2 regions of the Pseudoduganella sp. R-43 genome follow, and region 1 is predicted to be linked to the other one. Evidence: predicted binding sites of a transcription regulator. Region 1 holds the regulator's gene; the other holds the start of a gene.
What was found. Region 1 encodes HrcA, which represses chaperone genes, less so after heat shock. Its sites were predicted from a motif close to TTAGCACTCNNNNNNNNNGAGTGCTAA; they were not measured.
Positions count from the first base shown of each region.

Region 1 (4,406 bases):
GGCTGCCAGGGCGACGGCCAGCAGGGCCGCGACAAGGAATTTTGCTTTCATCTGGACTCTTTCTTAGTTGCAGGTAACAGTCACGATCAAGTTGAAATTGATATCCTTACTTGGCTCGATTTTGCCGGTACCGTTGCCGTTGGTGCCACCGGCGACCGTGCATTTCTGGCTGGGGTTGGTCGGTTGGTTCAGCACGGTGACCCCATACACGCTGCCGTTGCCGATCGGGGTGGCGAACTGCCAGCTGCCGTTGGCGGCCACGTTCACGGTCTGGGCCCCGTTGGCCAGCACCAGGCCGCTGCCGGCCAGGCCGCTGACCGTGCCGCCCAGCGGGTACGGGTCGGGGGTGCAGGTCACGACGGTCTGGTTGTAGGTGTAGTAGTTGATCTTGCCGGTGTTGTTGGCCAGCTTGCAGCTGACGTTGGCCGGCACGCTCTTGATGCTCACATTGAACTGGGAGTCCGGAGCCATCAGCGTCTTGAAGGAATAACTGCCGTTGCCAGCGGTGGTGATGGTCAGGTCGTCGCCGCCATTGTTCTGCAGCACCAGGTCGCCGCGGTCCAGTCCGAGGACCTGGACTACCAGGGCGATGCTGCCATTGCCCTTGCCGCCGCAGGCGGCCAGTCCGGCGACGCACAGCAGCGCGGCGGCGGCAGACAGATACTTACTCTTCATTCCACTTTCTCCAGTCGGTTGCGCGCGTCGCGCGGTCAAATCGGCGCCTATTTTAGTGCATTTGCACCATCCATAGCCGATTTGGCCAGCTTTTCCCTTGTAACAGCTTGCAACCGCGGCGCGGTACAATGCGCCCATGAAGCCGAAAGCCATCCTGTTCGACCTGGACGACACCCTGTGGCCGATCGCGCCTGTCATCGCTGAAGCGGAGCTGACGCTGCACGCCTGGCTGGCGGCCCATGCGCCCAGGGTGGCGGCGCAATGGTCGATCGATGCCTTGCGCGCGCACCGCGCCGAACTGGCGGCGGCCCAGCCGGAACTGCTGATCGACCTGGGCCAGCTGCGCCGCGCCAGCTTGCACGCGGCCTTTGCCGCGGCCGGCGAGGACGCCGCTCATGTCGAGGGCGCGATGGCGCACTTCTTTGCCGCGCGCAATGCAGTCACGCCGTACGACGATGTGCTGCCGGGCTTGCTCAAGCTGCGCCAGCATGTGCAGCTGGGCACGATTTCCAATGGCAATGCCGACCTGGAAGTGATCGGCCTGGCCCACCATTTCGAGGTATCGCTGGCGGCGGCCCGTTTCGGCGCGGCCAAGCCGGCGCCGGACATCTTCCGCGCGGCCTGCCAGGCGCTGGGCGTGGCGCCGCACGATGCGGTGTACGTGGGCGACGACCTGGCGCTGGACGTGGCGGGGGCGCAGGCGGCCGGCTTGCGCGCGGTGTGGATGAACCGACACGGCGCCGGCCTGCCGGACGGTGCGCCGCAGCCGGACGCGATTTGCGCCACGCTCGATGAATTGCTTGCGTGGCTGGAACAACAGTTGGCAGAATAGGCCTATGCATCTCGATATCCGTGCCCAAACCCTGCTCAAAGCCCTGGTTGAGCGTTACATCGCCGACGGCCAGCCGGTGGGCTCGCGCGCCCTGTCCAAGATCTCCGGGCTGGAGCTGTCGCCGGCCACCATCCGCAACATCATGGCCGACCTGGAAGAGCAGGGCTATGTGGCCAGCCCGCATACTTCGGCGGGACGGGTGCCGACCCCGCGCGGCTACCGCATCTTTGTCGACACCCTGCTGACGGTGCAGCACATCGATGAAAGCGCGGTGCAGGCCAGCCTGCGCGCGGCCTCGCCGCAGCCGCAAAAGCTGATTGCCAATGCGGCCCAGATGCTGTCGTCGCTGACCCAGTTTGCCGGCGTGGTGCTGGCGCCGCGCCACGAGTCGGTGTTCCAGCAGATCGAATTCCTGCGCCTGGGCGAAAAGCGGGTGCTGCTGGTGATTGTTTCACCCGGCGGCGACGTGCAAAACCGCATCCTGCTGACCGACGTCGATTACACGCCGGCCCAGTTGCAGCAGTCGGCCAATTTCATCAACCAGCACTATTCCGGGCTGTCGTTCGAGGACGTGCGCGGGCGCCTGCAGCATGAGCTGCGCCAGTTGCGCGACGATATGGGGCGCCTGATGCAGGCGGCGGTGGAGGCGGGCAGCGAGGCCATGGCCGAATCGGAAGACATGGTGATCGCCGGCGAGCGCAACCTGCTGTCGGTGGCCGACCTGTCCTCGAACATGAGCTCGCTGCGCGCGATGTTCGACCTGTTCGAGCAAAAGACCGGGCTGATGCAGCTATTGGACGTGTCGTCCAAGGCCTCCGGCGTGCAGATCTTCATCGGCGGCGAATCGCAGCTGGTGCCGATGGATGAAATGAGCGTGGTCACCGCGCCCTATGAGGCCAACGGCAAGATCGTGGGGACGCTGGGGGTGATCGGGCCGACCCGCATGGCGTACGAGCGGGTGATCCCGATTGTCGATATCACGTCGCGGCTGCTGTCGAACGCGCTGAGCAACCACTGAAAAATCAATGCTTGTGCGGGCAGTTGACCTTGGTGCAGCTGCCGTAGATGGCCAGCGCGTGTTCGGCGATCTTGAAGCCGCGCTCGGCGGCGATGCTTTGCTGGCGCTTTTCAATCTCTTCGTCGACGAATTCTTCCACCCGGCCGCAATCGAGGCAGACCAGGTGGTCGTGGTGCGAGCCTTCGTTGAGCTCGAAAATCGCCTTGCCGCTTTCGAAATGGTTGCGGTTGAGCAAGCCGGCCTGTTCGAACTGGGTCAGCACGCGGTACACCGTGGCCAGGCCGACGTCCATGTTTTCGGCCAGCAGCAGCTTGTACACGTCTTCCGCCGTCAGGTGGCGCACGGGGCTGCTCTGGAAAATATCGAGGATCTTCAGGCGCGGCAGGGTAGCCTTCAGGCCGGAGGCCTTCAGGTCGGTAGGGCTGTTACTCATGTTTGCTAACGTCAGTTGCGGGAAGTGCTTTATGATATAGCGTTTTAGGCACTTCTGCTCACGGAATTGAGGTATGCATAATATGCGTTTGACCCCGCTGTCTTTGTTGCAACGTAGCACTCCGCTGCTGGCTGCCGCCCTGTTGGCTGCCTGCGCCAGCAAGCCAGCCACCGTGGCCCCGGTGGAAGCCTCGCAGGGGGCCCAGACCACCCAGATCACCAAGACGCAGAAATTCCTGTGGTTCTTCTCGCCCTACCGCCCCGATATCCAGCAGGGCAATTTCGTGTCGAAGGAGATGCTGGCCCAGCTCAAGAACGGCATGACGAAGGACCAGGTCAAGTTCCTGCTCGGCACGCCGCTGATGGCCGATGCCTTCCACGGCAAGCGCTGGGACTACCCGTTCCGCCTGGCCAAGGGCAATGGCGAGCTGACCACCAGCACGGTGGTGGTGTTCTTCGACCAGGATGACAAGGTGGCCAGCTTCGAGGGCGGCGACCTGCCGACCGAACAGGAATACATCGCACGCATCGCCGGCCCGATCAAGGAATTCAAGAAGTCCGAGGATGCCAAGGGCAACCTGGCGCCGGGCAAGGCGCCGCTACCGGGCGGCCAGGAATCGGGCACCAAGCAATAACCGAGGAAACAGCGAGATGACGCAACTGAATATCGCCATCGCCGGCGCCAGCGGCCGCATGGGCCATATGTTGATCGAGGCGGTGCAGAAGGCGCCCGAGGCACGCCTGTCCGGCGCGCTGGACCGCGAAGGCGCGCCGGCCCTGGGCAGCGACGCCGCTGCCTTTACCGGCCAGCCGGCCGGCGTGGCCATCACCGCCGACCTGGCCGCCGGCCTGGCCGGCGCCGACGTGCTGATCGACTTCACCCGCCCGGAAGGGACCCTGGCCCACCTGGCCTACTGCGCCGAGCATGGCGTGAAGATGGTGATCGGCACCACCGGCTTCGATGAAGCGGGCAAGGCGGCCATCGCGGCGGCGGCGCAAAAGACCGCGATCGTGTTCGCGCCGAACATGAGCGTGGGCGTCAATGTGACGCTGAAGCTGCTGGAGTTCGCCGCCAAGCAGTTCGACCTGGGCTACGACATCGAGATCATCGAGGCGCACCACCGCCACAAGGTCGATGCGCCGTCCGGCACCGCGCTGAAAATGGGCGAGGTGATTGCCGATGCGCTGGGGCGAGACCTGAAGGAGTGCGGCGTGTTCGCGCGCGAAGGCGTGACCGGCCCGCGCGATCCGTCCTCGATCGGCTTTGCCACCGTGCGCGGCGGCGACATCATCGGCGACCATACCGTGATGTTTGCCACCGAGGGCGAGCGCATCGAAATCAGCCACAAGTCTTCTTCGCGCCAGCACTACGCCAACGGCTCGCTGCGCGCGGCACAATGGCTGGCCGACAAGAAGACCGGCTTGTACGATATGTACGACGTGCTGGGC
Region 1 is NZ_CP183988.1:6,556,473-6,560,878, reverse strand. Features, by position in the region: gene ACN9M3_RS29960 (hypothetical protein) at 1-51, opposite strand, end outside; gene ACN9M3_RS29955 (hypothetical protein) at 64-675, opposite strand; gene ACN9M3_RS29950 (HAD family hydrolase) at 812-1,507, shown strand; gene hrcA (heat-inducible transcriptional repressor HrcA) at 1,512-2,525, shown strand; gene fur (ferric iron uptake transcriptional regulator) at 2,530-2,958, opposite strand; gene ACN9M3_RS29935 (outer membrane protein assembly factor BamE) at 3,065-3,592, shown strand; gene dapB (4-hydroxy-tetrahydrodipicolinate reductase) at 3,609-4,406, shown strand, end outside.

Region 2 (4,406 bases), 1.8 Mb from region 1:
GCGGCGAGCAGCAGCGCGTGTCGATCGCACGCGCCATCGTCAACCGCCCGCAAATCATCCTGGCCGACGAGCCGACCGCCAACCTGGACCGCGCCAGCGCCAACCGGGTGATCGATGCGCTGCATGCCTTCCACTCGGTCGGCGTGACTTGCCTGATTTCCTCGCACGATGAACAGATCCTGGACGCCGCGGCACGCGTGATCCATCTCGAACGTGGCGAACTGATGAGGGAAGCCGCATGAGCACCTGGCTGCGCCACCACCTGTTCGCCCTCGGCTCTGCACTGGTGCACGTGCGCCGGGCGCCAGGTTCTTTCCTGTTCAATATCCTGGTGGTCGCGATTGCGCTGGCCCTGCCCTTCATGGGCGTGACCTTGCTCGACAATGTACGGCCGATGTCGGAGCAGATGGCGGTCGAGCCTGAACTCAGCGTCTTCATCAAGGCCGACACGCCGCGCGAACAGGCCACCGGGCTGGCCTCCTCGCTGCGCAACATTGCACCGACGGCCAAGATCATCTTCACTTCGCGCGAAAAAGCGCTGGAACAGCTCAATGCCAAGAGCGGCTTGTCCGACGTGGTCGCCACCCTGGGCGAGAATCCGCTGCCGGACAGCTACGTGGTGAAGCTGAACGCCTTCCAGGACGCGGCCGAAGGCAGCAAGATCGACAGCATCGCCGACCAGATGCGCGCCCTGCCGGGCGTGGAATCGGTGCAAGTCGATTCGGCCTGGGTAAAACGGCTGGCTGCCCTGCTGGGCGTGCTGCGCCTGGCCCTGCTCCTGCTGGCCGCCACGCTGGCCACGGTGGTGGTGGCGGTAGTGTTCAATACCATACGCCTGCAAGTGATGACCCAGCGCGAAGAAATCCTGGTGTCCAAGCTGATCGGCGCCAGCGACAGTTTCATCCACCGCCCCTTCTATTACACCGGCGCCCTGCTCGGCCTGTGTGCCGGCGGCGTGGCCCTGGGCGGCGTGGCGCTGGCCCTGCAGCCCCTCAACCGGGCCATTGCAGAGTTTGCAAGACTGTATGCCTCCGAATTCCAGCTGGCTCCGCTCGATCCCCTGGGCACGGCCGGCCTGCTGGCCCTGTCCGCCGGCCTCGGCCTGATCGGCGCCCTGCTCTGCGTCCAGCGTCATCTTTCCAGGCTAAATTGAAAGTTGAAAGTCGGGGTCAGGTCTGGCAATCCGCCACAATGTGGCGGATTGCCAGACCTGACCCCGACTTTCAACTTCATCGTGCGTACCCGCACGGAGCCGCGCCCCTGCCCGCCTTATCCTGACTTTGATCCAACGCAAGGAATAGCGCTTTGCCGATAGTGTTTTTGCTATCAGAGCCATAAAATCCCAGCAATTGGCACTCACCAAGGGAGAGTGCTAATATATGTTCAGAACGGCATGATAGAGGTTAAGAATCATTTAAGTTCTGTCGTGCATGCTGGTAACTCTGAAAAGCATTCCCTTCAAGCGAGGATAGACAAGATGACCGCAACAAACGCACTGGTACCTGCCGGCAGCAACGCGCTGACCCTTGGCTTCAGCGGGAGCCTGGGCAACCTGGACGCTTATATCTCGGCTGTCAATCGCCTGCCCATGCTGACCCATGAGGAAGAAGTGGCGCTGGGCAAGAGCCTGAAGGAAAAGAACGATATCAAGGCCGCGGAAACGCTGGTGACTTCTCACCTGCGCCTGGTGGTGTCGATCGCGCGCGGCTACCTGGGCTATGGCCTGCCGCACGGCGACCTGATCCAGGAAGGCAATATCGGCCTGATGAAGGCAGTCAAGCGCTTCGACCCCGACCAGGGCGTGCGCCTGGTGTCCTATGCCATGCACTGGATCAAGGCTGAAATCCACGAATACATCTTGAAGAACTGGCGCCTGGTCAAAGTGGCCACCACCAAGGCCCAGCGCAAGCTGTTCTTCAACCTGCGCAGCCACAAGCAGGGGCTCGACGCCATGTCGCCGGCGCAAATCGACGAACTGGCCAAGACCCTGGACGTGAGGCGCGAGGACGTGATCGAGATGGAAACCCGCCTGAGCGGCCGTGACATCGCGCTGGAAGCGCCGTCCGACGACGAAGACGACAAGTTCTCGCCCATCGCCTACCTGTCCTCCGACAATATGGAGCCGACCAAGGTGCTGGAAGCGGAACAGGTGGTGCGCCTGCAGTCCGAAGGCCTGGAAACCGCCCTGTCCAAGCTCGACGCCCGTTCGCGCCGCATCGTCGAGGCACGCTGGCTGGCCAACGACGATGGTTCGGGCGCCACGCTGCATACGCTGGCGGAAGAGTTCGGCGTGTCGGCCGAGCGCATCCGCCAGATCGAAGCGGCTGCGCTGAAGAAAATGAAGGGTGCGCTGGCCGCCTACATGTAAGCCTGCACCCTCCGGCAAAAGCACCGATTCCGCAAGGGTCGGTGCTTTTTTACTTTTGGGCAAGCTTCTTAATGTCGGGAATTTTTACATTCCACATCGCAACTATCGCTAAGCCCTTGATATGGCTGAGTTTGAATTCCTGGCATAGCGATTGCTTAGTAACTCTCAAGCACACTCACTGAGGAGTTACCCATGTTCAAGAAGCTTGCATTGACCGCAATTTGCGCCCTGACAGCCAGCTTGGCCGTTGCAGGCCCGACCAAAGACGGACAAACCTACGGCAATCCACTGGCATTGACGGTTGATTCGGTAATCAGTGCTGGCTGGAATCCTGACGGTGAATCGGTTTGGACCTTTGCCGACTGGATTCACGTAAAAGACCTGGAGGTCCTGTACGTGACGGTGAGCGTCGACACCACCTTCGACTTTGGCATTACGCCGCCAAATGGCGGCAGCGTCCAGGATTTCGACTTCGACCTCTTCCTCGACAACGTTGGGGTGGCCAAGACCCTCCCCAAGCCCAGCAGCTATTCCGCTTACTGGGACGAAGTTTCCCTGACGGCGGGCGTCGTCCACACCTTCAAGCTCAATTCGCTGAACGTGCACGACAACAATACCAATGTCGAATTCAAAGTCATGGCCAACAGCGCCAATGCGCCGACCGACCCGGGCGTTCCCCCGCAAGAGGTTCCGGAACCCGCTTCCTTGGCACTGCTTGGCGTCGGCCTGATGGGCTTGGGGATAGTCCGCCGCCGCCGCACACAATAAGTTGTGAAAACCAACTATAAAAGCTGGCGCCCTCCGGGGCGCTTTTTTTTCGGCGCGACCATACTGTTGAGTGGACTCAACAGTGCAACACGATAGTTTGTAATTTGCTAAGCTGTTCCCAGGCCAGAGGAGAACATCATGCAAGCTAGACTGATCTGTCTGGGCATGGCGGGCCTGGTCCTCGCCATTGCCGCCGCCTGCGGCTCGACCCGCAGCACTGCCGAGGATGCAGCCAGCCGCCCGGCACCACGCACCAGCGCCAGCTACGTCCTGGCACAAGGGGAAATCGTCAAGCTGGCCCCTGCAGTCACGCTCAAGCTCGAGCGTGTCAATGACAGCCGCTGTAAAAAAGGCGCAGTCTGCGTCTGGGCTGGATACATCAGCTACAGCTTCGTGCTGAGCGACCAGCAAGGCAGCTCCAGCTTCGTGCTGGCGGACGCCATGCCGGGGGCCAGCAAGACCGTGACGCTTAATGGGCTGACCTTCACGCTGCTGGGGATGGAGCCGGCAGAACCGCCGTCGCTGAAGGCACCGGCGCCGGATTATCGGGTAAGCTTGCGGGTAAATATTTCCCAGCCAACATAGCTGCCCATGACGCCACATGCCCTGCCCCGACGACTGACGTCCACCATCATCCTTGCGCTGGCGTTCAGCGCCCCGGCCTGGGCCAAGACCCCGGTTGCCAGCGGCGCCGGCGGCGCCGTGGCGACCATCAGCGAGCCGGCCTCGCAGGCCGCGCTGGCGATCCTCGACAAAGGCGGCAACGCGGTCGATGCGGCTGTGGCGGCGGCGGCCACGCTGGGTGTGACCGATCCGTTCAGCTGTGGCGTGGGCGGCGGCGGCTTCATGGTGATTTACCTGGCCAGGGAAAACCGCGTCATCACGCTCGACCATCGCGAGGTTGCGCCGGCAGCGTTCCAGTCCAACGCTTTCGCGCCGGACGGCAAGGCGATGGATTTCCAGACCGCGGTCGCCAGCGGCATGGCCGTTGGCGTACCGGGCACGGTGCGCGGCTGGCATGATGCGCTGGACCGCTACGGCACCATGTCGTTCAAACAGGTGCTGGCCCCGGCCATCAAGGTGGCCCAGGATGGCTTCCGGCTGAACGACAATTTCGTGGCGCTGGTCACGGAAAATGAGAAGAAGTTCGCGCTGTTCCCGGACACCGCGGCGCGCTATATGCGGGACGGCAAGGCACTGCCGGCCGGCACCCTGCTGCGCAATCCCGACCTGGCCAAGACCTACCGCCTGCTGTCCGCCGGCGGCGTGA
Region 2 is NZ_CP183988.1:1,561,319-1,565,724, reverse strand. Features, by position in the region: gene ACN9M3_RS07355 (cell division ATP-binding protein FtsE) at 1-242, shown strand, start outside; gene ftsX (permease-like cell division protein FtsX) at 239-1,153, shown strand; gene rpoH (RNA polymerase sigma factor RpoH) at 1,478-2,368, shown strand; gene ACN9M3_RS07340 (PEP-CTERM sorting domain-containing protein) at 2,561-3,136, shown strand; gene ACN9M3_RS07335 (hypothetical protein) at 3,275-3,721, shown strand; gene ggt (gamma-glutamyltransferase) at 3,728-4,406, shown strand, end outside.
Region 2: rpoH (RNA polymerase sigma factor RpoH) is a predicted target of HrcA. The motif match lies at 1,350-1,376, and genes of this name have one in related genera.